4 regions of the Polaromonas vacuolata genome follow, and region 4 is predicted to be linked to each of the others. Evidence: predicted binding sites of a transcription regulator. Region 4 holds the regulator's gene; each other region holds the start of a gene.
What was found. The regulator sigma-54, encoded in region 4, starts transcription at its own class of promoters, with help from an activator protein. The targets are predictions, from matches to a motif close to TGGCANGNAANCTGCTTT.

Region 1: a site for sigma-54 is predicted at 3,037-3,054, ahead of glnA (type I glutamate--ammonia ligase). Genes of this name have one in related genera too.
Region 2: a site for sigma-54 is predicted at 5,753-5,770, ahead of HC248_RS00390 (TorF family putative porin). Genes of this name have one in related genera too.
Region 3: a site for sigma-54 is predicted at 2,120-2,137, ahead of pqqA (pyrroloquinoline quinone precursor peptide PqqA). Genes of this name have one in related genera too.

The regions. Positions count from the first base shown of each region.
Region 1 covers NZ_CP051461.1:2,788,228-2,795,711, forward strand. Annotated here, with positions in the region: gene glnL (nitrogen regulation protein NR(II)) at 1-760, opposite strand, end outside; gene HC248_RS12700 (hypothetical protein) at 850-1,371, opposite strand; gene glnA (type I glutamate--ammonia ligase) at 1,575-2,990, opposite strand; gene HC248_RS12710 (competence/damage-inducible protein A) at 3,244-4,068, opposite strand; gene HC248_RS12715 (EI24 domain-containing protein) at 4,092-5,024, opposite strand; gene HC248_RS12720 (sterol desaturase family protein) at 5,100-6,062, opposite strand; gene HC248_RS12725 (polysaccharide deacetylase family protein) at 6,066-6,941, opposite strand; gene HC248_RS12730 (YVTN family beta-propeller repeat protein) at 6,907-7,484, opposite strand, start outside.
Region 2 covers NZ_CP051461.1:80,705-88,188, forward strand. Annotated here, with positions in the region: gene HC248_RS00365 (sigma-70 family RNA polymerase sigma factor) at 1-252, opposite strand, end outside; gene HC248_RS00370 (DUF3455 domain-containing protein) at 291-827, opposite strand; gene HC248_RS00375 (MBL fold metallo-hydrolase) at 1,037-2,008, opposite strand; gene HC248_RS00380 (formate--tetrahydrofolate ligase) at 2,308-3,984, shown strand; gene HC248_RS00385 (YifB family Mg chelatase-like AAA ATPase) at 4,065-5,609, opposite strand; gene HC248_RS00390 (TorF family putative porin) at 5,814-6,611, shown strand; gene glnK (P-II family nitrogen regulator) at 6,684-7,022, shown strand; gene amt (ammonium transporter) at 7,074-7,484, shown strand, end outside.
Region 3 covers NZ_CP051461.1:1,242,172-1,249,655, forward strand. Annotated here, with positions in the region: gene HC248_RS05810 (sigma-54-dependent Fis family transcriptional regulator) at 1-946, shown strand, start outside; gene HC248_RS05815 (alpha/beta fold hydrolase) at 1,023-2,024, opposite strand; gene pqqA (pyrroloquinoline quinone precursor peptide PqqA) at 2,223-2,297, shown strand; gene pqqB (pyrroloquinoline quinone biosynthesis protein PqqB) at 2,441-3,358, shown strand; gene pqqC (pyrroloquinoline-quinone synthase PqqC) at 3,373-4,125, shown strand; gene pqqD (pyrroloquinoline quinone biosynthesis peptide chaperone PqqD) at 4,127-4,435, shown strand; gene pqqE (pyrroloquinoline quinone biosynthesis protein PqqE) at 4,392-5,570, shown strand; gene HC248_RS05845 (ABC transporter permease) at 5,684-6,529, opposite strand; gene HC248_RS05850 (ABC transporter substrate-binding protein) at 6,526-7,484, opposite strand, start outside.
Region 4 covers NZ_CP051461.1:3,520,941-3,528,424, reverse strand. Annotated here, with positions in the region: gene HC248_RS16075 (THUMP domain-containing class I SAM-dependent RNA methyltransferase) at 1-1,318, opposite strand, end outside; gene HC248_RS16070 (RNA polymerase factor sigma-54) at 1,329-2,900, opposite strand; gene lptB (LPS export ABC transporter ATP-binding protein) at 2,912-3,715, opposite strand; gene lptA (lipopolysaccharide transport periplasmic protein LptA) at 3,723-4,337, opposite strand; gene HC248_RS16055 (thiol:disulfide interchange protein DsbA/DsbL) at 4,573-5,226, opposite strand; gene HC248_RS16050 (SPOR domain-containing protein) at 5,338-6,018, opposite strand; gene argS (arginine--tRNA ligase) at 6,109-7,484, opposite strand, start outside.

The sequences.
Region 1 (7,484 bases), 730 kb from region 4:
TGTTGAGCAAGGCTTGAATCAATTGCTCGCGGTCACCGCGGAACTCAGGAATTGAAATATCGTAGTCGCGCACAAAGCGCAGTCCGCGCGGAAACTCAGCCAACACCACGGACCGCACACGCTCACAGACTTCATGAATACTCACGTCGCCCACCAAATGCGGCCGGCGATGTGGCGCAAGCAATCTATCGACTAAAACCTGAAGTCGGTCGGCCTCGTGAATAATCACTTGGGTGTACTCGCTCAGGTCTTTGCTGATTTCCATTTGCAGCAATTGCGCGGCACCGCGAATACCGCCTAAGGGATTTTTAATTTCATGGGCTAAGTTGCGGATCAACTCTTTGTTCGCTTGGGCTTGGTCAACCAGCCGTTCTTCGCGCTCTTGTTTAGCCTGATGCTCTAGCGGCAGCAATTCGATAATCGCCTCGCCGGCTACGTCGGTGGGCGCTAACACCACATGTACGGGCAATGGTTCTTGATTAATGCGGCGCAACCAAGCGTCGTAGCGAAGCGCTGTAAACGCATTGCTTTCGGCATCTAAAAGCGCATTTTGCAATACCGCCGAATCAGTAAAAAAGTCCGGTAAACACGAACCCTCTATGGTGCGGCGCGACATGCCTAGGGCATCTTCAAATGCAGAATTGGCGAATAAGGCAGTGCCATCAGATCGCACGACAGCCACCAAGGTGACCAGAAGATCGAGGGATTGGAAACGCGAGTTCTGAGCCGGTGATGCGCTTGGGGAAATAAGTGTTTTCAAGTTAACTATTTTGATCTATGTATGCAGACTGCATAGGACGACTGAACGAAAACCCACGCAATCAATTACTCAAGTACCAGCTTTAGCGCCTAGCCACCGGTTGCGGGTAGTCGCGCCAGCTCCCGCTTAATGCCAGCTATATCGCTCTGGCTGCGGGTAATCGCTTCCTTGAGTTGTGCCGTACGGTCTAGGTAGCGTTGGTAGTTGCGGCCCTCTATGCCTTGCTTTTCAGGCTCACCGTTGTTGTATTCTTTTTGTTGATCTAGCAGGCGGATTTCGGATTTCTTGAGCTCAGACTCTAGAATCGCACGCGAGTCGCTGTCCCGGCTCTTTTGCTCGGCGCTCAGACTCGGTGTCGGCCCAGCAGCGGCAACATTAGCCGATGCAGATTTGGCCTTGGGCACGGGCGCACCCTGAAAAATCGTGACGTTACCGCCTTCCATGCGCTTACAGCCGCGGGTCTTGGCTTCTATGACATTGTTGATGTATTCGGTGCTAGCACCAGCAACGCCGGCACAGCGAAAAACTTGCGCTTGAGCGGGTGCAGCTAAGCAGAGCAGGCCCAGCAGCGCGAAAGCGCTAAAAGGTGAAGAAAGGGGGATTAATTTCATGAACAAAAAACGAAGTTTCATTAGTAAACCCTGTTGCCATAAGAAAGCCAAAAAATGAGCAAGTTCGCCTAACAAGTATGCCGCATGGGTATGAAAAACAAAAGCCTAAGCCATCTGATTAAGCAGCTCTTAAAAAAAAAGACGGCCTAAGCCGTCCTTTTTTGAACAGCGGGCAAGTCAGGCCTGCCCGCGCTACTCTGGGTTTAGAGCGAGTAGTACATGTCGTATTCGACTGGGTGTACGGCCATGCGAAAGCGCGTGACTTCCTGCATTTTCAGTTCGATGTAGGCATCGATCATAGAGTCAGAGAACACGCCGCCCTTGGTCAAGAAGCTGCGATCTTTGTCCAGATATTCCAACGCCTGATCCAGGCTGTGGCATACGGTAGGAATCAATGCATCTTCTTCCGGTGGCAGATGGTACAAGTCCTTGCTGGCGGCTTCGCCCGGATGGATTTTGTTTTCCACGCCGTCCAGACCAGCCATCATCAATGCTGCAAAGCACAGGTATGGATTGGCCAGTGGATCTGGGAAACGTGCCTCGACGCGGCGACCTTTAGGGTTTGCCACGAACGGGATACGGATAGAAGCTGAACGGTTTTTAGCCGAGTAAGCCAGCTTGACCGGTGCCTCAAAACCAGGAACCAAACGCTTGTAGCTGTTGGTGCCTGGATTGGTGATGGCGTTCAGTGCGCGAGCATGCTTGATGATGCCGCCGATGTAGTACAGCGCAAAGTCTGACAAACCTGCATAGCCGTCGCCGGCGAACAGATTTTTGCCGTCTTTCCAGATCGACTGGTGCACGTGCATACCGGAGCCGTTGTCGCCAACCAGTGGCTTAGGCATAAACGTAGCTGTCTTGCCGTAGGCATTGGCCACGTTGTGAACCACATACTTGAGCAACTGGGTCCAGTCAGCGCGCTCGACGAGCGTGCTAAAACGGGTGCCGAGTTCGCACTGGCCTGCGCCGCCAACTTCGTGGTGGTGCACTTCAACTGGAACGCCTAAGGATTCCAGAATCAGGGACATCTCGCCGCGCATGTCATGCGTGCTGTCAACTGGTGGCACTGGGAAGTAGCCGCCTTTGACGGTTGGACGGTGGCCGCGATTGCCGCCTTCGAGCTTGGCGCCTGAATTCCATGGTGCTTCGTATTCGTCGATTTTGTAGAAGGCGCCCGACATGTCGTTGGCCCAGCGTACGCCGTCAAAGATGAAGAATTCTGGCTCTGGGCCAAAGTAAGCGGTATCGCCCAAGCCAGAGGCTTTGAGATAGGCTTCAGCGCGCTTAGCGATGGAGCGTGGATCACGATCGTAGGACTTGCCGTCCGTAGGATCGATCACGTCACAGCTCATGAACAACGTTGTCTCTTCAAAGAACGGGTCAAGGTTAGCGGTGTTTGGGTCAGGCATGAGCAACATGTCAGACGCTTCAATGCCTTTCCAGCCAGCGATTGAAGAGCCGTCGAATGCGTGACCCGAAATAAATTTGTCTTCGTCAAAATGGGAAACAGGCACGGTCACATGCTGCTCTTTGCCCCGGGTGTCGGAAAAACGGAAGTCAACAAACTTGACTTCATTTTCCTTGACCATTTTCATGACGTCTGCGACGGTCTTTGCCATCAAAATCTCCTGTAATGCGGGTTAAAAAAACGTAACTCAAAGATTGGATGCACGATTTGTGCCACAAATATTGCCAGCTTGCGTCTGCTTGCCAACTCAAATCCCAACCCCCCATTGTGACGGGTGTTGGCGTGGCCTTGACCTAGGCTGACAAAAAACACCAGCCACGAGGAAGATAAATTTAGGTTGTCAATTTGGTGCAATTTTGCGCCTCTAAAATACACCACTTTGGTGCTAAAAATATTTTTTTTAATTAACGCACCAATTCAGGGCCAGTCTTAAACGCAAACAGACCCAATCCCGCCAATAAAGCAGGATAGGCCAAGGCCACCGCCTCCGGACTGCCCTTGACGCCTAGCTCGATATGCCGGCCGTAAATCGGGTGATCCACACTTGGCAGGCTAAACACCTTCACACCAGTGTGCTCAGCCTCTAGCGCGATCATTAAAGGCGTGAGAGTCGCTTCCATAGAGCCAAAAACAATAATGGATTTTTCTTGATAGGACAGTTTTTGGTGCAGATGCGGATAAATCGTATCCAAAACCCAAGCCATCATCGGCCAAGCCATTACCGGGAAACCCGGCAAAAAGTGCACACTGCCCGCACCCGCCGCACAGCTAAAACCAGGAATTTTGTTGTAGGGGTTGGGAATGATCTGGGCGCCCGCGGGGAAAACACCCATGTTTAAGCGGTGGATATTGTCATCGCGATCAGCATTAAACACTTCGCCCTGCTCGGCAGCCACGTCGCGCATGCGCTCGGTGATTAAGTCCTTGGCCTCGGGGTGGAGTAGTAAATCTACACCTAGCGCACTGGCGGCACAGCCACGCGTGTGGTCATCAGGCGTGGCACCAATACCGCCGCAAGAAAACACCACATCACCAGACGCGCGTGCCGCGGCAAAAGCGCGTGCCAACGTGGCGGTGATGCGGGCCGGATCATCGCCCACATAGTCGGCATAAGCCAGTGGCAAACCGCGTGCAGCCAATAGTTCAATGGCTTTAGGCAGGTGCTTGTCTGCACGCTTACCCGAGAGAATTTCGTCACCGATGATGATGATGCCAAATGCAGTGGTCATGGTCTTGAGTTCCGGTAAAAAATTTAAGGCTTAGCGCCAAACTGATCGTCAGGAGCGCCAAACGTAGGCGCCAAAGCTTGAGAGAATTTCGTGCTGTCGCTGCTGCCAATAGAAGAAGCCGCCAGCGCTTCCTGTACCAATGGGTCGGGTGCAAGCGCCAGTGATTCACGGCGTAAGTCCTCGAGTGCAGACAGACAAAAATGCCCAAACCAGAGCGAAGAAAAGGCAAATACCAAGGTATAGGTCCAGATCGCGACCGGCACCAATATTGGCGCCATCACCACGAACATCGCACCCGAGGCCCACAGTACGCTGGGCGCTGCGCCAAGAAAACCGCTAATAATGCCTATACCAAGCAAGCTGGCACGGTAACGCTTGATGATCTCGCGCCGCTCCTCGCCGCTGGCATGCTCGGCGAGCGCGTCATAAGTCATCACACGGTAAGTCAGCCAGCCCCAAATTAAGGGCGGCAACACCAGTATTAAAGGGGGAATCAACCACAGCGGCACTGATACCAGCAGTGCAACAATGGCCAACAAAGAAGAAGCTAACGACCAAAACAAGCTGGCAAGAAAGCTGCCGCCACGCTTGCGTTCTAGCGCCGGAAAACGCCTTTCAGCCACCAATACCACCATGGCTGGCGTCATAAAAGTCGCCACAAACAACAAAGACACGATGACTATCGCAGGTATAGCCAGCATAAGCAGCAGCGCCGGCGCCAGCACCAAACGCAAGCTAGCCAAACCTAGGCCTTGCAGCCACATGCCCATGGCGTTGACTAAAGAGTAATTACTGAGATTGCTGCGAACTGCGCTGACAGCGTCTTCCCAAAAAAAATAACCCAAGCCTAAAGACACCGCCGCCATGATCACCAAAGGCAAGATGGACAGGGCAATTACACGCGGGTGCACGCAGTAGGCAAGCGCGCGCCAAAAAGAGTCGAGAAGCTTATTCATGACTTACAAGGATAACCCGGTTGCTACTAAGCGTTGTCAGGCTCATGTAGTGACGGGCAAGAATAGGCAGCCGTTTTAAGCCTTGCCGGCTAAGCGCTTAATGCCCAGCCACTGCTGGGACCAAAAGCCACGGCCATAGTTTCGGCCAGTCTCGACTTGATCGCGTATGCCGGTCGCATCAAAACGGTATTGAAAGTTAGCCGTACGAAACAGCATGTCCCACCATGGCAGCAGCACACCAAAGTTGCGCCCGCCCAGCACTGGTCTATGGTCTTTAATGGTTTCGTGACCAATCCCAATGCTGTGATGCAAGCGGTGAAAGCGCGGACTAACCCAAATCCTCTCACCGACACGGCCAAACCAGAGCCGCACATTGGCATGCTGCAAACTCTCACTGAGCTGTGTCAAGGCAACAATGGCGACGAATTGACCCGGCGCAACACCTATAAGCTGAGCCACCACCACCACGATGGTACTCACCAACACGTCGTCTAGCAGGTGATTACGGTTATCACTCCACATCGTCATTTGTCGCTGCGCATGGTGCAAGGAATGCAACTTCCACCACCACTCAATCTGATGCTGACCACGGTGAGTCCAGTAGGCAACAAAATCAAACACCACCAAGTAAATCAGAAGACTGACCACCGCTTTGTCCGTCACACCGGGCCACAGCTGGTCTAAGTGAAACGTACCAACGCCCGCCGTGCGTAGAACGCCAAAGAACTGATCAAACAAGGGGTCTAACGAGAAGAAAAGCACCAGCCTAAAAAAGCCGAGCCGGTGAATTAAGGTGTACAGCACATCGGTACGGATAGTTGAGCGATCACTCACTTTATCGACCGGCCGCCAGCGCTGTAGTGGCCCAATAATGGCTAAGAGCACCACAATCTGCAAAGCACCCACTAAAAACCAACCGCTGGCCTCGTAAGCGTCTTCAAGCAAACTAGCCATGCCCAGCCAGATCATCACAGGCTGAAGCACTGCGGCAAAAATCCAGCCCTGTGCTTGAGAAAAAATATCGCTAAAAAATATCATAGTTTATTTTGCAGTGGCAGCAGCAGGCACGCCAGAATGCGCGTTAATCCAGACTGAAAACTGGGGATGCTGGCTCAAGGTTTTAAAACAAAAGCCGCGCGCTTGTAGGCCGATAATTAAAGGCTCAAGCACCGTCGGCGCCCAAGGGTCTTTTCGCGACCAAATGCCTAGATGAGCCAACAAAATATCACCTGATTTAATTGTTGTTAAAGCTTTGGCAAGTAAGTCAGCATTCGGGTAAGTGTCGCTGGGCAACTCATCCCCTAAGAAACCGGCGGGGCTCCAGCCCACATAGGCATAACCGCAAGCGCCGGCTGCCGCTAGCAGGGCTGGCGAGGTTTTACCGCCCGGTGCACGAAACAGCGGCAAGGGCTTAACGCCGGTGATTTCTTGCAATCGGGTATTTGAGCGGGTTATTTCTTGGCAATAACGCGCCGCGCTCCAGTTCAAGTTCTGGCCTTCTTCAGGCCCGGCAGATGGACGAATGCGGAACTGTGCCGGTTGACCCGCGCTGGCGGGAATATCGCCGCGCCAATAACTATGGCTCCAAGTGTGTGAGGCAAACTCATGGCCCTCAGCCGCTCTAGCCTTCCACCACGGCGCCCATTCATTGCCCAAGCTGCCATCGCCGGTTTTAGTGCGTTCGTTGGCGGCAAAAAACGTCACCTTAACTTGGTGTCGGTTGAGGATGTCAGCGATTAGCGGCGCGACTTCCATATGACCGGTATCGAGTGTCAGATAGACCGGTTTGCAGGCGCTTGAACTAGCGTTTGATTTATCGACTGCACCGGCCAAGCCGGTGCTGATTAAGGCCAGCGCAAATAGTGCGCATTTGAGAGCCGGCTTAGCGCGGCGCGTGATCCAGTGTCCAGACACCATGAGGGCTTTTTCCTACGTTGACCTGTTTGACGACTTTGCGCGTAGCAATGTCAATCACGGTGAGTTTTTTAATCCAGCGCGAGCTGACCAAAATCTGTTTGCCGTCGCGGCTCACATCCATGCAGTCAGGGCCGCCCGGTGCGGGAAATTTATCCACCACCGCCAGCGTTTGCAAATCAATCTTGCTAATGCTGTCACCGCTGCGGTTGCTCACCAACACATGACGTTTATCGCCAAACGCACGAAACGCGTGGGCGCCCAGACCCGTGGGGATGATTTTAGTCAGTACTGGCAATTTGCCGCTGACGTCATAGACTTCAACCCCATCGCTGCCAGTCAAAGCCACAAGCATGGTTTTATCGTCGGCCAGACCGAATACATCGGCCGGCACCGATCCAGTTTTGACGCGCCATTTGACGGCTTGGCTGGCGAGATCAATGGCAATGAGCTCATCGCTGTCTTGCATGGTGGAGTAAATCGTGCTGCTTTTTGTGTCTATCCACAAGTGACTCGGCGTGCGGCCGGTAGGAATACGCTTGGCCA
Region 2 (7,484 bases), 400 kb from region 4:
GCGGGCAATGGCGTAAATCCATCCCCGTGCCTGACCGCGCAGTGGATCGAAACTTGCTGCACGGCTCCAGATGTTGACAAAGGCGTCGTGCACGATGTCTTCGGCTTGCGGACGGTTGCGCACGATGCGTTGTACGACACCCAGCAGTCTGCTGCTTTCTTGCGTGTACAAACGCTGCAATGCTTCGCCCTGCCCCTTTGCACAGGCGGCTAAGGCACTCTCATAGTCAAAATCGGTCAGGTCTGGATTCACGCCGGAAAGGATAACATCGGGTCGCAGCCCGAAGCGCTTTAGTTAGCTTTCCAAAAGTTGTAATCAGCCTGATATTGCACCACTTGTTTTTGGCTGACCTGCGCTTGTGCGCAAGGCATGGCCGGGGCGATGCCACCCATGGTGTTGACACGCTGGATATAGGTAATGCCTTGCATTGCACCCATGCCCATGGCCGGGTTGGCCTTGACCAATTGCAAGGGAATGTTGCCCGCGCCGCCCGGAGACACCGCCACTTGTGTGCCGGTTATCTTGGAGCCATCTACCGCTTCCCAGGTCGCGGGTGGTCCGTAGTATTTGCCCACTGTCTTGCCTGCGCTGTCCAAAAGCTTGGCGTCTGGCCCGGCAAATACCCATTCAAATTGGTCGGTGTTGTCTTTTTTTACGCGGCACTCGTACGTGATGCTTCCAGCACCTACGGTTTGCATCGCCACGCGGTGACCGGCTGGCACTTGCACCGCGGTAGCCACGCTGGATTGGTCGAAATTCTGGGCAGTGGCGACGCCGCCAGAGAGGGCTAGAACAGCAGTTGCAATCAGAGTTTGATAGGTTTTCATGGTGCCAAATCGTAAAAAGTTAGAACAAATATGAGTAGACTTTTTCTACCCATATTTGTACTACCCGCCAGTAGAACAATCGGATGCAGCCGGATGCAAAAATAATTCCCCAAGGGCATGGCTGTACGGGCAGCCGATGCGCTGGAAATTAGATACGACTGGTACTACTGACTCTGGTGCGATTGCTGGCCCCTCAGCGCCACTAAGTTTTAGCAGCCTGCTGCACAAGCACCGCTAGCTGCAAACTCCATGGTGCGGCCACTCAGTGGCAGGTATACCGGCACGTTGCTGGCTTTGGTGAACATCTCAGTCTTGGTGCCAGCCCGCAATTTGCCGCCTTCGGTGGCGAGCTCGTTGGCGTGCGAAGCGATCACCGCTTGTGGCTTGACCAATTCGTTGATCACGTAGGCCGCTTCGACTGGGCCGGTGGTGAACGTGCCGCCTATGTTGAGCACCACAAGCCCGGCTTTGTACATGCGGCGCACGACAATTTCTTGCTCAGCGGTGACGCCGGTATCACCCGACAGATAGACCACCAAGCCGTTGCTAAAGGTCACTACAAAGCCGCCCGGCGGGCCCATGTAAGCGGTCAGGCCATTGGCTTCGAGCGCGTCAGCATGGTCTTTGTGCAAAAAGGCCGGATCGAGCCCGTTGGAATGCACCGCCGGTACGCTGGCAATCGTCACGCCGCCAATTTTGCTGGTGGCGCCAAAACGCACCAACTGCACTTGCGCAGGGTCGCCGCCGGCTTCTTTCATCTTCAGCGAGAAATACTTACCCATCTCGCCACCGACTATCAACTTGGACTTTTTACCCACCGCAATGTTGACCGTGTTGGAGCCGGGTGCGATCACTTTGGAGAAGTCGGGACTGCCGCAGGTGCCAGCGTTGGCTGAGGGCTGAATCCGGTCGCCAAGGTGGTCGCCGTGCACGTGGCTGAGCAACACCGCGTCGATTTTGCCCAAGCGGCTGTCGTCTGGGCCACGTACGGTGCGGCCTGCGTCGTACAGAATGCGGGTGCCGTCCGGGTCTTCAAACACCATGGCGCGGTCTAGCGGGCAGAACTCACCCGTGTGGCTGCCCAAGGGAGTCACTTTGACGTTGGGCGAGGCGGTGGTCTGGGCATTGGCAAGGCCAAAGCCCGCCGCAAAAATCAGGGGAAGTAGGGCAGAAAGGCGCATGGTGTTGGGTCTCGGTTATGTGGTTGTGGGAAGAGATCGATGCAAACTGAGCGTTTGCATCACGATAAAAAAATCATTCTAAGTACATAAGTAAATTTTTTTTGGGAGAGGTATTAGGTTGACGGCCTCCTCAATCTACGTACCCGTCGACAAGTTTATGGCTATTTAAAATCGCCTGTTAATGCCGCTTTAGCTAGCCTTGACAAGGTAACTTTTGAACACTTTGTTCACGACTAAATCGATAGCAGCCAGAAAAGTGCTATACGGTCTTGAGCAAAACTCAAGACGAAAGTGACGACATGGCTTCCGATATCGAAATCGCCCAGCAGGCGGTACTGCAACGCGTGACCAAAATCGCCCAAGAAAAACTCGGCATTAGCGACGAACACTTAGAGCCCTACGGCCACTACAAGGCAAAAATTTCGCTCGATTACATCGATAGCCTGCAAGACCGTCCGGATGGAAAACTCATTCTTGTCACCGCCATTAGCCCGACACCTGCCGGCGAAGGCAAGACCACGACTACGGTTGGTTTGGCAGACGCGCTAAACCGTATCGGCAAGAAAGCCATCATCTGCTTGCGTGAGCCTTCTCTTGGTCCGGTCTTTGGCATGAAGGGTGGCGCTGCGGGTGGCGGCTACGCGCAAGTCGTGCCCATGGAGGACATCAATCTGCACTTCACCGGCGACTTTTCTGCCATTGCGCTGGCTAACAACTTGCTCGCTGCGATGTTGGACAGCCACGTCCACCACGGCAACTCACTCAACATCGACGTACGCCGCATCACCTGGAAGCGAGCGATGGACATGAATGACCGTGCGCTGCGCGACATCACTTGCTCGTTGGGCGGTCCTGCCAATGGTTACCCGCGGCAAGACGGTTTTGACATTGTGGTGGCGTCTGAAGTCATGGCAATTTTTTGCCTTGCGACCTCGATGAAAGATCTCCGGCAGCGGCTTGGCAACATCGTTGTCGCTCAGACCAAAGACCAAAAACCCGTCACCGCGCGTGACCTAAAAGCCCACGGCGCTATGACAGTGCTGCTCAAAGACGCCTTCAAACCCAATCTGGTACAGACGCTGGAGAACAATCCAGCCATCATCCACGGCGGACCATTTGCCAATATCGCCCACGGCTGCAACTCGGTGATGGCGACCAAGCTGGGTCTAAAACTGGCTGATTACGTCGTCACTGAAGCGGGGTTCGGCGCCGATTTAGGGGCAGAAAAATTCATTGATATCAAGTGCCGCAAATCCGGCTTGCGGCCTGATGTGGCGGTCATAGTCGCGACCATACGGGCGCTAAAGTTTCATGGTGGCGTGGACGTCAAAGAGTTAGACAAAGAAAACTTGCCCGCTCTGGTTAAGGGCATCGCCAACCTAGAGCGGCACGTCAACAATGTGCGCAACCACTACGGCCTGCCTTGCGTGGTGGCGATTAACCATTTCACCTTTGACACGCCAGCAGAAATTGAATTACTGCAGAAAAAAATGGCGCACCACGAAGCGCCGGTTATCGTCTGTCGGCATTGGGCAGAAGGCGGCAAGGGCGCCGAGGATTTGGCGCGCACAGTTGCCGACTTGATAGAAAAAGTTCCGGCTAACTTTCAGTTTGTGTATGAGGAATCAGACTCGCTGTGGGACAAGGTCACAGCGATTGCGACCAAGATTTACGGCGCTAGCGCAGTCACGGCTGACCGCAAGATTAAAGAGCAGATCAAGAAACTGCAAGACGATGGTTATGCGAACTACCCGGTCTGCGTAGCCAAGACCCAGTATTCGTTTTCCACAGATCCGGAGTTGCGTGGTGCACCGACAAATCACGAACTTAATATTCGTGAAGTACGGCTCGCGGCCGGCGCTGAGTTCATCGTCATGGTGTGCGGCGATGTGATGACTATGCCTGGCTTACCGGCAGTTCCGTCGGCGGAAAAAATCGACATAGACGAAAACGGTCGTGTGGTGGGCTTGTTTTAAGCTGGGAGATTCTCAGTTGTTTGTAGGGCTGTTGGCTTAGCTTTTCATTTAGCGGTTTGAAGGGCGCCGTACATGGCAATTTATAGGGCCGCTTTAGGTGTGTGCATAGCCCGGCGGTATTGCACGGCTTCGGCTAGGTGGGCGATTTCTATGCTTTCGGTGCTGGCTAGATCAGCTATCGTGCGGGCTACTTTTAGGCAGCGGTGCATGCTGCGGCCAGACCAGCCGAGCCGGGTCGCTGCGCTGTTGAGGTACTTGGCGCTGTCTGGAGACAGGCGGCACTGCACATCAATCTCAACGCCGTTTAATGCACAGTTGCTCATGCCTTGTCTGGCTATCGAGCGTTCACGCGAGATAGCTACGCGTTGGCGTATGGCCTGACTGCTTTCGCCTTGCGAATGGTTGAGCAGCGCTTCTGGGCTAATCGAGCCAACCTCCACGTGTAGGTCAATTCTGTCTAATAAGGGGCCGCTGATTCGGCCTTGGTAGCGTGCAATAAGCTCGGGCGAGCAGCGGCACGCTCTTTGTATCGAGCCTAAATAACCGCAGGGGCAGGGATTCATCGCGGCGATGAGCTGGAAACGGGCGGGAAATTCAGCTCGCCGCGCCGCGCGTGAAATCGTTATCGTGCCAGTCTCAAGTGGTTCGCGCAGGGCTTCTAGTGCGGCGCGGGGAAACTCGGGTAATTCGTCTAAAAACAGCACGCCGTGATGGGCGAGCGAGATCTCGCCCGGCCTAGGCGGTGAGCCGCCGCCGACCAACGCTACCGCGCTGGCGCTGTGGTGCGGTGAGCAAGTTGGCCTGACTGCCCACTGCTGGAGTTTGAAGCGCCCGTCTAGTGAGGCGATGGCGGCGCTTTGCAAGGCCTCTTCAATCGTCATTTCTGGCAGAAGTCCGGCAAAGCGCTGGGCCAGCATGGATTTGCCCGAACCCGGCGCGCCCACCATCAGCAGGCTATGGCCACCGGCGGCGGCGATTTCTAGCGCCCGTCTGGCGGCGACTTGGCCTTTGACATCGCACATATCGGCGACCAAGGTTTGCGCGGCACGTGCTGTGGGCGGTACTTGGCGCCAGCCTTTGAGTGGTTCGGGCTCTTGCGTTCCGGGTAGAAACTGGCGCACGACATCTAATAGGTGTGTGGCTTCAAAGATTTTTGCATCGGGTACTAGCGCGGCTTCTTGGGCGCTGCCCGGCGGCAGTACTAAGCGCGGTGCGGTTTCGTTTTGACCAGGGCGCAAGGCCAGACTCATGGCCAGTGCGCCGCGTATGGGGCGCAATTGGCCGCTCAGTGATAACTCACCGGCAAACTCATAGTCTTTGAGTTTGGCGTCATCAATTTGACCGCTGGCGGCCAAAATGCCCAGCGCTATGGGTAAGTCAAATCGGCCCGAGTCTTTGGGTAGATCGGCGGGTGCTAGGTTGACGGTGATGCGCTGGTTGGCCGGAAACTCCAAACCCGTGTTTTGTATCGCTGAGCGGACGCGTTCACGCGCTTCTTTGACCTCGGTATCGGCTAATCCCACCAGTGTGAAGCTGGGCAGGCCGTTGGCTAAATGCACCTCGACGCTGACAGAGCGTGCTTCAAGTCCCAGTAAAGCGCGGCTGCGCACTAAAGATAAGCTCATTCGGGTCTCCTGTGTGGGAATGCGTCAAACAAGTGCGTCTGCAGCGCTCTGTTTTGGTGCGGTTTGCAGTACGTGGCAACCATTAGCTAACGTTTAAAGCGATTCAAAGGCCTACTGACATCCATTCGGCTCCCAGGGTTTTTTGGCACGTTACGTGCTTACAAGGTTTTACTAAGTAATTTAACAACCTCCCCGGAGATTCCCATGAAACTGCTTCCTGTCCAATTCGTGTTGTCTGCTGCTCTGCTGGTTTCAGCTTCTGCTTTTGCCCAAACGGCTGCGCCAGCTGCTGAAGCCGCCGCTGAGCCACTGTCTTTCAACATCTCCTTGACCAGCAACTACAAGTTCCGTGGCCAGGATCAGGACCAGGGCAAGTCTCGCGCTATCAAGCCGGCTTTGCAAGGCGGCTTTGACTATGCGTTTGACAACGGTTTTTACGTTGGCAATTGGAATTCGACGATTAACTGGACTAAATACGCGCTGAGCACCAAAGCCAACGCGTCGGTAGAAGTCGACTTGTACGGCGGTTACAAATTTAAAGCCGGCGCGCTGGACTTGGATGTGGGTGCACTGACTTATATCTACCCTAGCGCCAGCCTGGCCAACACTACCGAGGTCTATTTCGGTGCTGGCTACGGCCCAGTTAGCGCTAAATACTCCTATACCGTGTCCGAAGGCTACTTCGGTCTGGGTAAGGATTCTTTAGTCGGCCAAGGCAAAGGTACGGGCTACCTTTCCTTAGCTCTGGCCCAAGAAGTCGCGCCCAAAGTGACTTTCAAGGCATCTTTAGGTCTGACTAATTTCAAGAGCGCAGCTAACGCTGCGGGTGTTCCCGATTACATGGATTACAGCGTAGGCGCAAGCTACGATCTGGGTAGCGGCATGGCTTTGTCGGGTGCATATGTTGGTGCCAACAAGAAAAGCAATTACTTGTTTGCCGTTGATCCAAACAAGTCTGTCAACAAAGGCACTGTGGTGGTGATGTTGACGAAAACCCTGTAAGCCAATTTGGGCGGTGCATGGCAAAGGGGCCGGTTCCGCTTTTTCATCATCTAATTAGGAGGAAACCTGAAAATGAAACTCATCACGGCCATCATTAAACCGTTCAAGTTAGACGAAGTGCGCGAAGCACTCTCGGCGATTGGCGTTCAGGGCATTACCGTTACCGAAGTCAAGGGCTTTGGCCGGCAAAAGGGTCACACCGAACTTTATCGCGGTGCTGAATATGTTGTGGATTTCTTGCCCAAGGTCAAGATTGAGGCGGCGGTCTCCGACGAATTGGTGGATCGCGTGATAGAGGCTGTCGAAGCCGCAGCGCGTACCGGCAAGATCGGCGACGGCAAGATTTTTGTCTACAACCTCGAGCAGGTTGTGCGTATTCGTACCGGCGAGACCGGCAAGGAAGCGCTCTAAGCGCCCGTCTGAATAGACCCCACACCTGCCCATATCAAAGAGAACATTGACATGAAAAAACTTCTTCTTTCACTAGCACTCGGCCTGAGCCTACTCGGCTCCGGTGCTGCAGCGTTGGCCCAAGCGCCTGCTGCCGCGCCTGAAGCGACAGCAGCTTCCGCTGTGACTGCCAAGCCCGCCGATGCCGTGACTGCACCGGCAGCAAGCACTGCTGCTCTGCCAGTTACCGCCGCTGCGCCAGCTGCCGCTGCATCAGCGCCGGCCGCTCCCGTACCTAACAAGGGCGATACCGCTTGGATGATGGTCTCCACTATTCTTGTGATCTTGATGACCGTACCTGGCTTGGCCTTGTTCTACGGCGGCTTGGTGCGTAGCAAAAACATGCTGTCCGTGCTGATGCAAGTTATGGTGACTTTCTCCATGATTGTGGTGCTGTGGTTTATCTACGGTTACAGCTTGGCT
Region 3 (7,484 bases), 1.6 Mb from region 4:
CATGATTTTGGGCGAGACGGGAACCGGAAAAGAATTGATGGCGCAGGCCATTCATGGCGACTCCGAACGTTCTTCTGCGCCTTTTGTATGTGTCAATTGCGCGTCGATTCCCGAGTCTTTAATTGAGTCAGAACTGTTTGGTTATGAGAGTGGCGCCTTCACCGGTGCGCGTGAAAAAGGCGTGATTGGTAAGATTCAACAGGCCAATGGCGGCACTCTTTTTTTAGATGAGATTGGTGATATGCCGCGCAACTTACAAGCGCGTTTACTACGCGTGCTACAAGAGCGCCGCATCAGTCCACTAGGCGCAGGTCGTGAAATAGCGGTTGATATTTCCATTCTTTGCGCGACTAACAAAAACCTCAAAGAGATGATCGCCTGCGGTGAGTTTAGGCAAGACTTGTATTACCGACTCAATGGCTTGGTTGTGCGACTACCTGCTTTACGCGAACGCACAGACTTTAAATTTGTCGTCAGCAAAATCATCTCCAGCCTATCTACTTATTCCAAGCCAGTGGACTTGTCTGATGAAGTGATGGAGATGTTTCAGCGCTATCAGTGGCCGGGTAATTTTCGTCAGTTGCACAACTTGCTCAGAACTGCGGTGGTGATGTCGGGTGACACCGGTACGATTGAGCGCCTGCATTTGCCCGATGATTTTTTAGAGGAAATTGCCGTACTGCCTTGCGTCGATACGTTTGATATACCGGCTGTTACCGGTGCTTTAACTAACACCAAGCCAGCGATTAATCCATTCGCTAATGTCGCTAATGTCGCTGATATTACTAAACCCGCTGCTCGCTTAGAAGAAGTAACCACGCTTGCTATTGCTCAAATGCTGCGTCAGCATAAAGGCAATGTTTCTTCAGCAGCTAAGGCATTAGGTATTTCGCGCAATACTATTTACCGCAAGAAGCACCAGTTGCCAGCCGATGTTTGGGATTGAATTTATCCGCAGTTAAACCAGTTTAAAAATTAAATCGGCAAGCTAAAACCAAGCGTCTTGCCGACGTAAATTCAATTTATTTGTGTTTGCTTTGGACCACGCGTTTAAGCGTGCGACTTATTCCAGATTCGCTGGCTAAATGTCCCGCAACCGGCCAATGTCCCGAGGCAAGTCCAGGATTAATTAACTCTTGCATAGCCAACCAGCGCAAGCTGTTATCTGGTTTGCAAACAGCATCAAAACGGCCATGTACCCAGTCAGTGCTAGTGCCATTAATCGCTAAGCTGCGCACTGCTGCGTCCAATTCGCCGGGTCTTACAAAACCTTTGTGCCGCAGGTAGTGGCCTTGAATTCTGAATTTTTTCCAGCCCCGAATATCCGCTTTATCGCTCAACGGTTTGTCCAATGAGGCCAACGCACGCCGCTGCTGGCGCCGCAATTGCGCCCAGGTTTGGCGCGCTGCTATTGCGGCTTGTGGATCTGCACTGCGCTGCGCTGCTAAGTGCAACTGACTACGCCACAGTCCTTGCAGTGCTGAACGTAGTTCGAGCAAGTTCCAGCAACGTATCGTGTGCCGGCTTGCAGGGCCCAATGTTTTGGCGCGTAGCTGTTGTTCGAGTCGGGTTAAAACCTGCGCTGCACCAGCGTAAGGTGCTTGTGGCCAAAAGCCATCGAGGGCAACTTTTTTATCGCTCGCAAGTGGTCTTAACAAACCAAAAATCTCAGCGCGTTTAAGGGCAAAAGCGCCGCGCATCACCATTCGCTCTATGCGTTGCGGATAAGCCTGTGCATAGCGCAGTGCTAACACCGTTCCCCAAGAGCCGGATAACACCGACCATTTTTCTATCCCCAGTTTTATCCGTAAAAGCTCAAGGTCGGCAACTAATTGATGCGTATTGTTGCCTGCGATTCGCCCGTTCGGGCGCGACATACCAGCGCCGCGTTGGTCCGGCAAAATCGCGCGATGCTGACCCATATCCAAAGGTTGCAGCATGCCTTGATGCGCACTACCCCCCGGACCACCATGCAGCAGCAGCCAGCATTTTTCATAGGGTAAACCATAGTCGCGATAGGCCATTTTTGACCCCCTAGCTGTCTTAATAAAGTGCGGTTTGTTCCAACTTGGCTTTTCTGTCTTGTTCATGGTGCTTTTTAATCTAGCGAGAAGTTGCATGGCAGTGAATATGTATTACAGTGACACCTGTTGGTTGTTGCTAATGCAATGACCAGCTCTAGTTGACTAGTTACTATCTATACTTATTATTGGAGATTTCATATGCAATGGACTGCACCTTCTTTCGTCGACATGCGTTTCGGTTTTGAAATCACGATGTACATAGCCAACCGCTAAAAACATCGTTTGGCTCTGGCCCACAGGTCACAAGAGCCATACAGAGGTTTAACCACCTCGGTCGGCGTAACTGGCCAGTATTCGACTCGTTTACTGGTCTGTTACATCGATTTTTTTTTGTCTTTTTAAAAAAGCCACACTCCATGCAATTACGCGTTTTAGGCTCTGCCGCAGGTGGAGGTTTTCCTCAATGGAATTGCAACTGTTTTAACTGTGACGGATTGCGCCGCGGCACCATAGTAGCCCAGGCCCGTACTCAATCGTCGATTGCGGTCTCTAGCAATGGCTTGGACTGGTTGTTGGTCAACGCATCTCCTGATGTATTGGCTCAGATACGCGCCAATCCCGAGTTGCAACCGGCCCGTGCCATACGTGACAGCGGTATTGCCGCCGTATTACTAATGGACGCACAGATAGACCATGTAACCGGTTTATTGATGTTGCGTGAGCGCTCAAGTGCGCTGCCTGTGATGGCAACTGCTGAAGTTTTTTCTGATATTGGCGCGGGTTTTCCCTTGACCAAAATTCTCTCGCATTACTGCGGTATTCAAGTTTTACCTATGCTGCCGGATGGCAGCGTACAAAATGTTCCAGGTCTTACCGATGTACAAATACGCCCGATAGTGTTGTCATCTAAGCCGCCGCCTTATTCTCCGTTTCGCAACCAACCGCGGCCCGGCGACAACATCGGCTTGGTGATTGAAAACCCTGTCAGTGGTGCACGTGTTTTTTACGCACCTGGCTTGGGCGAAATCACACCGGAAATACTAACGCTGATGGCCAGCTGTCAAACGGTGTTGGTTGACGGCACTTGCTGGAGCGGTGACGAAATGCTGCGCCAAGGTTTGTCTAAAAAAACCTCTGCTGAAATGGGCCATTTGCCGCAAAGCGGGCCTGGCGGCATGATTTCATTTCTCGATTTGCTGCCGCCCGGTGTGCGCAAAATTCTTATTCACATTAACAATTCCAACCCCATACTAAGAGACGATTCAGCCGAGCGCGCAGAACTCACTGCGCACGGTATTGAAGTCGCTTTCGACGGCATGGATTTGGTATTTTAAAAACCTAGGTCGATATGGATATTGCAACAATTGTTCGCCCTGATGGCGACGGTCCGGCTTGGAATCGTATCGATTTCGAAGCCAAGCTGCGCGCCCAAGGCGCGGCTTATCACATACACCACCCCTTTAATCTGCGCATGAATAGCGGTGGTTGTGCGCCGGATGAAATTCGCCACTGGGTTAGAAACCGGTTTTATTACCAAATTTGTATTCCGCGCAAAGACGCAGCGATTCTTGCCAATATGTCAGACCGCGCGCAACGCCGTTTGTGGATTGAGCGCATTTTGGACCACGATGGCTACGGCGACTACCAAGGCTCTAGCGCAGGTGGTATGGAGGCTTGGATAAAACTCGGCGAAGCCGTGGGCATTGAACGACAAGACTTGTTGTCGCTAAAAGGCGTATCACCAGCCGTGCGTTTTGCTTGCGATGCGTACGTCAACTTTGCCTCGCAAGCGCCTTGGCAAGAAGCGGTTTGCTCATCATTAACGGAAATGTTTGCGCCGCAAATTCACAAAGACAGACTCTCTACTTGGCCCACGCATTACCCGTGGATTGATGCCGCAGGCTTTGGCTATTTCAGAGGCCGCATACCTCTGGCTGGCCGCGACGTGGCGCATGGCCTTGAAGTGACCTTGGCGCATTTCACCACGCGCCAAGCGCAACATCGCGCGCTAGATATTTTGCAGTTCAAGCTCGATATTTTGTGGAATATGCTGGACGCGATTGAGAAAGTTTGTTTGACCCCGGCTGCGGTAAAGGCTTGAGATGACTAGCACTACAACACCCAGCAGCACGGCACCAAGCAATCCGGATATGAGCTTGCCTGCGTTTCCGCGTTTATCGAAGATTTACCGTATGCAGTACGAAGAAGTGCAAAGCGCTTGGGTGCTGCTCTATCCCGAAGGCATGGTCAAGCTCAATCAAAGCGCTGCCGAGATTTTGCGCCGCTGTAATGGCGAGCGTACAGTCGCCGACATAGTCGCTGATCTTGAACTGGCTTTCAACACCACTGCTTTAGCGCCGCAAGTCAATGACATGCTGCAGGAAGGAATGCGTCGTGGCTGGATTACTTGATATTTCAAACCCGGAACCAGCCAGCCCAGCCGTGATTGCACCACCGCTGTGGTTGCTCGTCGAGCTTACCTACCGCTGCCCGCTGCATTGCGTGTTTTGCTACAACCCGACTCAACATGCGCGTTTGCAAGAAGAAATGACAACCGCTCAATGGGTGGATGTGATGCGCCAAGCACGCGCATTGGGTGCCGCGCAGTTGGGATTTTCGGGCGGTGAGCCTTTGCTGCGAGAAGACTTAGAAGAGCTGGTGCAAGAAGCTAGGCACCTAGGGTTTTATACCAACTTAATCACCTCTGGCGTGGGTTTTACAGAGGCCAGAGCGCGGCGTTTAAAAGATGCTGGACTGGACCATATACAGCTGTCGTTTCAGGACTCTACTCGCGAGTTGAATGATTTTTTAAGTTCGACTAAAACCTTTGATCTCAAGCAGCGTGTGGCCCGCTTGATTAAGCAACATGACTGGCCAATGGTGCTCAACTGCGTGCTGCATCGGCACAACCTGCCGCATGTCGACAAAATCATAGAGATGGCGTTGGCGCTAGATGCTGAGTTTTTAGAACTCGCCAATACCCAGTACTACGGCTGGGCTTGGGTAAACCGTGACCAACTGATGCCAACCCACGAGCAGCTCATAGAGGCCGAGGCGGTGGTTAATCGTTACCGAGAACAAATTAATAATCGCTGCCGAATTTTGTTCGTCGTGCCGGATTATTTTGAAGAACGCCCAAAAGCTTGTATGAATGGTTGGGGTTCAGTGTTTTTAGCGATTGCGCCCGACGGCGTAGCGTTGCCTTGCCACAATGCTCGCAACTTGCCGGGTTTGCAATTACCCCGCGTGCAGGATCAGTCGCTGGCTGAAATCTGGACGCGCAGCAACGCATTTAACGCCTACCGCGGCGAAGATTGGATGCAAGCGCCATGCCGGGATTGTGATGAGCGCAAAAAAGACTTTGGTGGCTGCCGCTGCCAAGCGTTTCAAATCACTGGCGATGCGACCAATGCCGACCCAGTGTGCAGCAAATCGCCGCACCATGAAAAAGTCATACAGCTGGTCAAGCAAGCACCGGTTATGCGCGAGCAGCCGATTATTTTTCGCACGGATGCGGCTTCGCGTTTGCTCCATCCCGAGCTTTGATTGTTGTAGCCGCTATTCGTTATTCGCATAGCGGTTAGCGGCCGATGATTGCAAGCTAAAAATTAGCAATAAAAAAACGGCAACGGGTGTTCAAACCAGTTGCCGTTTTTTTTTCAAGCCGCGCCGCGCTTTTTAATCCAGCCGCGCTGCGGGTCATAGCCCCACCAAGCGAGTGCAAAAAATCCCATACTACCCAGTACCACCACGCTCCAAGACAACAAGTTGAACTGGCCGTACATGGCGAAACGAATCGCTTCAACCACATGTGTGAAGGGATTGAATTGGGCAATTTTTAACAGCCACCAAGCGCCTGATTCCTCAAGCTTCCAAAGTGGAAACAATGCTGGACTGATGAAGAACATCGGAAAAATCACGAAGTTCATAGTGCCGGCGAAATTTTCTAATTGCTTGATGTAGACCGACAGCATCAAACCCATCGCGGCGAGTAGCGTTGCGCCGCTCACCATGGCTAAAAACATCACCGGCAGATTCTGCCAAATCAAATCTACACCAAAGACCAGTGCGATCAGCAAAAACACCAGCATCTGCAGAACTGACAAACAAGTGCCCGCAAGCAGTTTAAAAGCCAGCAGCCAGCCACGCGGCAGGGGCGCGGTTAGTAACAGGCGCATAACGCCCATCTCGCGGTCGTAGACCATGGATAGCGAGCTCTGCATGCCGTTAAACAGCGCCACCATGGCCAGCAGTCCCGGCACCATATAGACCTGATAGGTCACATAGGTCTCATAAGGCGGAACAATTGATACGCCAAAGACATTGTGAAAACCAGCTGAGAAAACCACAAACCACAGCAAAGGCCGCACCAGCGCTGAGGCTAAACGGGATGGTTGGCGTAGAAATTTATTCAGCTCTCGGCCGACGACCGCACGCAAAGCTCTGGCCAAGTGCGGCAGGCGTGCTGCGCTGTAGTTGTCGTTGTCGTTGTCGTTTGTAGTCATGATCTTTGTTTGCATGCCGATTCTTTCTCGTCCATACCCAGCGTGTCTAATACTTCGGTCGGATGCAGCACGCCTTCAATCGGTGCTAGGCCTACTACGCCGTCACCGTGGGCGAGAAAGACTGGCTGACGCAACTGGCCATCCCAAGCGCGAAAACTCAGGCGACGACCTTTGGTGCCGTCCAATGCCACTTTGCCGCCGCGCAAGCTTTTGAGCTGCTGCGCAATGCTCGCTTTCGGGTCTTCCACCAGCACGGCGGTTACCGCTTTCACCGCTACCCAAGCCGCCCAGTCGTGGCCTTGCATGGGCCGCATGGCGAGTTTTTCAAAACGCTTAGACAGCTGTGGGCCGCCGTAGCGTTCCCACTGCGGATGCCAAGCCAGCGCCATCAAGCCGCTGCTGCCCACTACCGGTCTGGGCCACTGTGTGGCGTAAGGCAAAGTGCGTGCAAATTCGCCTACGCTGTCGACGACGGCTACGATTTCGTGTTCGCGGTCTCCGGTCAACAAGCGGGTGTTGGCCATGTCACGCTCGCGCGGATCGGTGCTGAGTTTGAACGCTTTGGTTTGAAGCAGGTTCAGGCCATAGCGCTTTGCTGAGCGCTGCAATGCTTGGCCTTGCAAGCTGTCTTGCGGCAGTGGGCCTTGCAGCACCAGCAGCTTGCGCCAATTGCGCGCCGCCAAATATTGGGCCAGTGCATCGCTGCGCATTTGGCTACTCGGTAAGGTGTGCAATAAGTCGGCAGCGCACTGCGCACCGCGCAGGCTGTCGTCTTCTAAGCTGATATTAAAAATCATGGCGCCGTCCAATGCGGCGGGCGCGCTGGCGGCCAGTTGCAACAGCGGCTCTATCGGCAGATCAGCCAGCAGGTGATGAATGCCGGCGGCTTTTAGTTGGACAAGCGCTGCTGGCATGGCCTGAGCATTGGGCAGCAGGATGTCGAGTATTTTTAACT
Region 4 (7,484 bases):
TGCGGGCTGAGCCGGCGACCATGTCAAAGCGGAACAAGCGGCATTCGATTGGGCCATTCCACATCGGTACGCGGCGCGATTCTTTGAGGCGCATTTTGCCCGGCAGCTTAAGGTCTGGCGTGAGCACATGGGCCGTCCAGCCGGCGTAGTTTTTCTTCCAGTGCGCGGACAGCTGTGGAAAAAATTCAGACGCTTGCTCGCCGGTTTCGGTTTGGGCTTGCTCGCGTCCGGGGTTGTTGCTGCGGTCGCGGCTAACTTGTGGGGATTCGTCGCGCGCCACGGGTTGACCAAACTCGTCAATGTTTTGGCCTTGAAACTGGCTGCGCCTTTGGTCTCTGCCTTGCAGCGCGGGTATGCCAGCTACGCCGGCGACGTCGATACGTTCACCATAGGGTGGATTAACCAGCATCACGCCGGAGGCGACTGGCGGCATACGCTGGAGTGCGTCGCCACCTCTGAACTGAACTGCGCCAGCAACACCGGCGCGCTCTGCGTTGCGCTCAGAAAAGTCGACCATACGAAACGACACATCACTGCCAAAGACTTCTGCCGTGGGCTCGGTAATAGCTGCTTCGGCTTGGTCTAGCAAGCCGTCCCAGACGTGGGCTTGAAACGGTAAATACTTTTGAAAAGCAAAGCGACGGTTAATGCCGGGCGCGATGTTGCAGGCAATTTGCGCCGCTTCGATGGCAATCGTGCCGGAGCCGCAGCAGGGGTCATAAAGTGCTACGCCTTGCTTGCACAATTCATCCCAGCCGCTGGCGGCGATCATGGCGGCGGCCAAGGTTTCTTTCAGTGGTGCATCGCCTTTGTCTTCGCGCCAGCCGCGTTTAAACAGTGGCTCGCCTGAACTGTCGATATAAATCGTCACGGTTTCTGTGGTCAGGTGGACGTAGACGCGCACATCTGGCCAGCGCGTGTCGACATCGGGACGGACATCGAACTTGTCGCGAAAACGGTCGGCAATCGCGTCTTTGATTTTTAGCGCGGCAAAGTTCAAGCTGGTCAGCGGGCTGTGCTGGGCGGTGATCTCAACCTTAAAGGTTTGCTTGGGCGTGAACCAAATTTCCCACGCCACTTCGGCGGCGGCGTTGTAGAGGTCTTGCTCGCTGCGGTATTGGCGGTGTTGCAACTCGATCAACACGCGCTGGGCTAGGCGGCTGTGCAGATTCAGCAGCATGGCATCGCGCCACGAGGCTTGCAGCTGTACGCCGGCGCGCCAGGCTTTGCCGTCTATGCCGGTGACGCGTTTGATCTCGGTGGCCAGCAAGGTTTCGACGCCGGCGGCGCAGGGTAGGAATAGTTGAAGTTGGTTCATAGTTCTAGATTCAGGTGAGGGCTTTGCGCAGGCTTGCCGGCGCTATGCGCAGGGCTTCCCGGTACTTGGCGACGGTGCGGCGTGCACATTCAATGCCTTGCTCTTTGAGCATTTCGGATATCTGATTGTCGCTCAGTGGTTTTTTTAAACTCTCTGAGCTCACAAACTGCTTAATCAGCGCGCGCACTGCGGTGCTAGATGCGTTGCCGCCGGTTTCTGTGCCCAGCGCTGAGCCGAAGAAATACTTCAGCTCAAAAGTGCCAAACGGCGTGCTCATGTATTTGGCGGTGGTCACGCGTGAGATGGTCGATTCATGCAGACCGAGCTCGTCTGCGATCTCGCGCAGCACCAGCGGCCGCATGGCTAACTCACCGTGGGTGAAGAAGTTTTTCTGGCGCTCGACGATGGCGGTGCTGACTCGCAAAATGGTGTCAAAGCGCTGCTGTATGTTTTTGATAAACCAGCGCGCTTCTTGCAAGCGCTGGGTGAGTGCCGGGCCGCCTTGGCCTTTGTGTTGCTTCAGGGCGTTGGCGTAGATGTCGTGCACGCGTAGACGCGGCATTACGTCGCTGTTAAGCGCGACCTTAAACCCTTTGGCGACTTTGGTGACCAGCACATCGGGCACGATTAGGTTGCGCTCAACATTGATAAAGCGCCGGCCCGGTTTGGGGTCAAGTCTGGCGATGAGAGCAATCGCTGCGCGTATGACGGCGTCAGGAAATCCGCACAGATGAACTAAGCGCTTGATGTCGCGCTTGGCCAGTAACTCCATGGGTTGGCGACAAATAGCCTTGGCCGCACTCACCGCTTGGCTGCTTTCACATTCGAGCAGTTGCAGGCTTAGGCATTCGGCCAAGTGGCGTGCGCCTACGCCGGCGGGCTCCATGTGTTGCAGCAGCTTGAGGGCAATTGTGAAGTGCTGTTCTAGATCTTCACGGTCTTCGAGCTGCTCGGGTTCAGCGCCGGCTAGACCTGCGGCGAGCGAGCTTAGGCTGTCTTCCAAATAGCCATCGTCGTTGAGTGATTCGATTAAAAAGTACAGCGCGGCGCGGTCTTCTTCAGACAAGCGCAGGCTAAGCGCTTGGCGGTGCAGATGGTCTTGCAGCGACTCATGGCTGCGGGCCAAATCAGAGGCATCGGCGTCGCTGTCATCGCCATTGTTTTTACGTGGCTGAGCGTCGCCGCCCCATTCGCCGTCGTCTGCTGAGGTCTCTACTGTGCCGTCGCCGTCCCAGCTTTCTTCGAGCTTGGCTTCAGAGCTGATCTCGGGCGTGCTGTCGTTGTCGTTTGAGTTTTCGCTAGTGCTTTGACTGCTGCTGGTCGAGTCGTGGGAGGGCGTGAATTCGGCGACGGATTCAAATTCTTGAGCCTCTTGACTGACCGGCGAGTCAACTTGGTCTAGGCCGAAGTCCTCGCGCGCTGCGCTGTCTTCGGATTGCTCTAGAAAAGGGTTTTCGTCCAGCATTTGTTCGACTTCTTGGCTGAGCTCTAAGGTCGAGAGTTGCAGCAGGCGAATCGATTGCTGCAACTGGGGCGTGAGCGCCAGATGCTGCGAGACGCGCAGTGACAAGCCTTGTTTCATCTGCGCTGTGCCTACATTCGGAAATGTTCGCCCAGATAGACCCGGCGCACATCTGCGTTGTTGACGATTTCTGTTGGCGTGCCGTTGGCCAGAACTTGGCCGTCGCTGATGATGTAGGCGTGGTCGCAAATGCCCAGTGTCTCGCGCACGTTGTGGTCGGTGATCAAAACACCTATGCCGCGGGCTTTTAAAAAGCCGATGATGCGTTGAATTTCGATCACGGCAATCGGATCAATGCCAGCAAACGGCTCGTCAAGCAAGATAAAGCGCGGCTGGGTGGCTAGTGCGCGGGCGATTTCGACGCGGCGGCGCTCACCACCGGACAGCGCTAGCGCTGGCGAGTCGCGCAGATGGGAGACGCGCAAGTCTTCTAGCAAGGTGTCTAAGCGCTGATCAATGGCCGTTTTGCTGAGTGGTTTGCCGGCAGCATCGTATTGCAGTTCCAACACTGCGCGCACATTTTCTTGTACTGTAAGTTTGCGAAAGATAGAGGCTTCCTGCGGCAGATAGCTCAGGCCCAGACTGGCACGCCGGTGTATGGGCATGTTTTCTATCGGCTGGCCGTCAATGCTGATGTTGCCGGCATCGGCGCGCACCAAACCCACAATCATGTAGAAAGAAGTGGTTTTGCCAGCCCCGTTAGGGCCTAGTAAACCCACGACTTCGCCATTTTTGACGGCTAGCGAAATGTCTTTAACTACCTTGCGGCTGCCGTAGGCTTTTTGTAGACCGTTGGCTATTAACTGGCTGGTGCCTGGTACGGCGTTGCTGGCGCTCGATGCGTTGAGTGGTGAGGTGGTGTTACCCGATTGCATGCGTTTCTTAGTTTTTGTCCGCGCCCAAGCGCAGGCTAGGGCGTAGCACCGGGCCGGGGGTAGTTGTTGGCGCTACTTTGGGCGGCGCTGCTGCTGTGCGTGGTGAGAGCAGGGCGCGTACCCGGCCAGTGGGGTTGGCGGCAGTGCTGTTTTTCGCGCCGCCGTCTACTGTGAAGACATCGGTGTTGTTGTTGTAGGTAATTAAGGCACCGCTTGTCTCATCGACTAAGGTAGTACCGTTGTAGCGGCGCAGTTCAGCGCGGCGGGTGAATTTGACAATGTCGGCTTGACTGTCGTACTCGATTAATTCGCCTTCGCCTTCAATGTACTCGTCAACTCCTTCGCGCTTTTTGCGGTAGAAGGCTCGCTTGCCTGCGGGCGCGATGACGGTGGCAAATTGATAGCCTTGGGGGTCTTGGCGCACATCGACGCGCTCACCACGAATAATGGTGGTGCCCTTGGTGATCACCACATTGCCAGTGAAAACGCTGGTTTGCTTGAGGTCGTCGTAGCGCAGTGCGTCCGCCTCAGCATTCATGGGCATATCGCGGTCGGCTTTTGGCGCACTTTGGGCGTAAGCTGCTGTCGCGGAAAGGGCTGTCACGGTTGCCAGGACAGCCATCAGGGCGTGGAGTTTTTTCATAAGGGGCACGAATCTTGCTGCATAGATTGTTTATTGTAGCCATGCGTTTGAACGCTCAGCTTTTGCAATGTATCTGATTGCCACAGCGTCAAAGTGAGCGTAACAAAATAAGAAGAACACAAAAAAAGCCCGCTGCAAAAATTGCGGCGGGCTTTGGGCGCTGGCGCGCTTTCAAACCAATGCGTAACCGGGTGAAAGCGACGCTATAGGCTGCTTAGGCTTTGATCTGCAAGCCAACCAAATAATCGACCACCGTCAGAGCGCGTTCCATAGACTGGGCTTGCGAGCCCGAGGTGTAATACTTTCCTGCAATGCCTAAAGCCGGCACGCCATCGACCTTGTAGGCGTCTTGCAATTGCACCGCCTTGCGCACCTTGGTCACCACTGGGAATGACTCGTAGGCTTGCATGAACTTGGCCTTGTCAACGCCTTGCTTGGCGATCCAGTTGGCGATTTGCTCGGCGTTGTTCAGGGTTTGTTTTTCAACGTGAATTGCATAAAAAACCTTGGCGTGCAAGTCGCCTAAACGGTTCATGCCTTCGAGCACGTAGTAAAGCCGCTGCTGAGGCTCAAAATCGGGCCGGAAGGCAATCGGAGCGCGTCTAAAGCTCACGTTTTTGGACATCTTGGCTAGCCATGCCGTGAGTTGCGGCTCAAAAGCGTTGCAGTGCGGGCAGCTGTACCAGAAGAACTCGACTACTTCGACTTTGCCGGCGGGTGCTTCGGTTGGTGCTGGCCTGTCCAGCAGCAGGTAATCACTGCCTTCTTTTGGCGCTTTGGCTTGGGCTTGTGCAAGGTTTGGCAATAACAGGCCGCTGCTTGCTGCGGTGGCGGCTACGGCTGATAGTGAGAATTCACGTCTTTGCATGGATATCGTCTTTCTTGGCTTAGGCCGAATAAATAGAGGAATGAAAAAATTCTGGCGCGGCAGGCTTGCCCCAACACAGTGTTTGACGGCTTAACGACAGAAAGTTCAGGTTTATCGCTGGATCCTTACCAAAGCGGTTTCTACCGAGCTTGCATCCAGCTTCTCTTTAATTTTGTCGGCCTCGGCTTTTTTGTCAAATGGCCCCAGTCGAACACGGTAAATCATGCTGCCCGATTGCTCGCGTTCGCTGACTTTGGCCTGAAAACCCAGCAAAGAAAGCTTGGCGCGTTGCTGCTCGGCGTCCTGAGGTGTGCGAAAAGCGCCGGCTTGAATGAAGTAGTTAAACGGATCGGTACTAGGCGCCGCAGCTGCTACTGGCTTTGTGCTGATTTTGTCCATCGGTTTTGCCGCCGCTTTGGCTTTGGCCAAGTCGCCCAGTGGATCGGAAGAAGGGGCTTTGCCTTCGTCGACGGTATTGGGTGGCGCAGCGGTTAAAGCAGGTGGTTGCATAGCGGGTGCTGTGCTGTCTTGATTAAGTGTGCCGGACGCGCTGGCGGCGCTTCTGGCGGGGTTTTTGCCGGCCAATGCTGCGTTCGGGTCCCAATCCTTGTTTTTCTTGGCTTCAGCAGCGTCGTTCTCGGCGCCGTGTGACTGGCCTTTGGTGAGAAAGGGAATCGGTACTTTGGTGACATACACCGCGACTGCCAGCGCCGCGCCCAAGCCTAGCAATACGCCAAGCACCAAGCCCAGTATGGTTCCGCCGGCCTGAGGCTTGCGTGTTGGTTTGTTCATAAGCTTGAAAATCTCCCGTTTGTCATGGCCTGCATTTTTAGCGGCATGTGTTGCTGTTTGTTTAGGCGGTCTTGAATTGCTGAAATGGCTTTACATCTTGCGCGGTGCGCTAACGCCCAGCACTTCCAGACCATTGTGCAATACCTGCGCAGTCGCCGCTACCAGCGCTAAGCGGGCGAGTTTGACGGCTTGGTCGTCGACCAAAATCCGCTCAGCGTCATAGTAGCTGTGGTAGCAGGCGGCGAGTTCGCGCAGGTAAAACGCCACATCGTGGGGCGCAAAGCCGCTGGCCGCGTTGGTCAGCATATCGGGATATTTGGCCAGCAGCAGCATCAAGGCTTGGGCTTGCGGGCTGGTCAGTGGCGCGAGGTCTACGCTATCGAGTGTGGCGAGCTCGCCACCCCAAGCTGCGAGCACCGAGCAGATTCGCGCATGTGCATATTGAACGTAATAGACCGGGTTTTCATTGTTCTTGGCCAGCGCCAAGTCGATGTCGAAAATGTATTCGGTGTCGGGTTTGCGGCTGAGCAGGAAAAAGCGCACGGCGTCTGCGCTAGTCCACTCAATCAAATCACGCAGCGTCACATAACTGCCGGCGCGCTTGGAGATTTTTACTTCCACGCCGTTGCGCATGACTCGCACCATGGTGTGCAAAACGTAGTCGGGGTAGCCCAGCGGCACGCCGGCGTCGGCTGCCTGCAGGCCAGCTCTGACGCGGGCAATCGTGCCGTGGTGGTCCATGCCTTGGATGTTGATGGCGCGGCTAAAGCCGCGTTCCCACTTGGCCAAGTGGTAGGCCACATCGGGCACGAAGTAGGTGTAGCTGCCGTCGCCTTTGCGCATCACGCGGTCTTTGTCGTCGCCGTAGTCGGTGGACTTTAGCCACAGCGCGCCGTCGAGCTCGTAAGTTTTGCCGGCTTCTTTGAGCCGCTCAACCGTGGACTCGACCCGGCCCGAGCTGTATAGGCTGGACTCTAAGTAGTAGTTATCAAAGCGTACCGAAAAAGCTTGCAAGTCTAGGTCTTGCTCGCGGCGCAGATAGGCAACCGCGAATTGGCGAATCGCATCCAAGTCTTCAATATCGCCCGTGGCCGTGACTTCGCGGTCGTCTGATCGCACGGTTTTAAGCGCGACGAAATCGGCCGCGATCTCGGCAATATAGTCGCCGTTGTAGGCGTTTTCTAACCACAGCGGATCGCCCGGGTTGATGCCCTTGGCTCTGGCTTGGGTGCTGGTGGCCAAGGTGTGAATTTGAACGCCGGCATCGTTGTAGTAAAACTCGCGAAACACGTCTACGCCCTGAGTGGCAAAGAGTTTGCAGATCGCATCACCCAAGGCGGCTTGCCGGCCATGGCCTACATGCAGCGGGCCAGTTGGGTTGGCTGAGACAAATTCGACCAGCGTGCGCTCGCCGGTCAGTGGCTTGACGCCGTAGACGCTACCGGCTTTTAGTATGTCGCGCACGG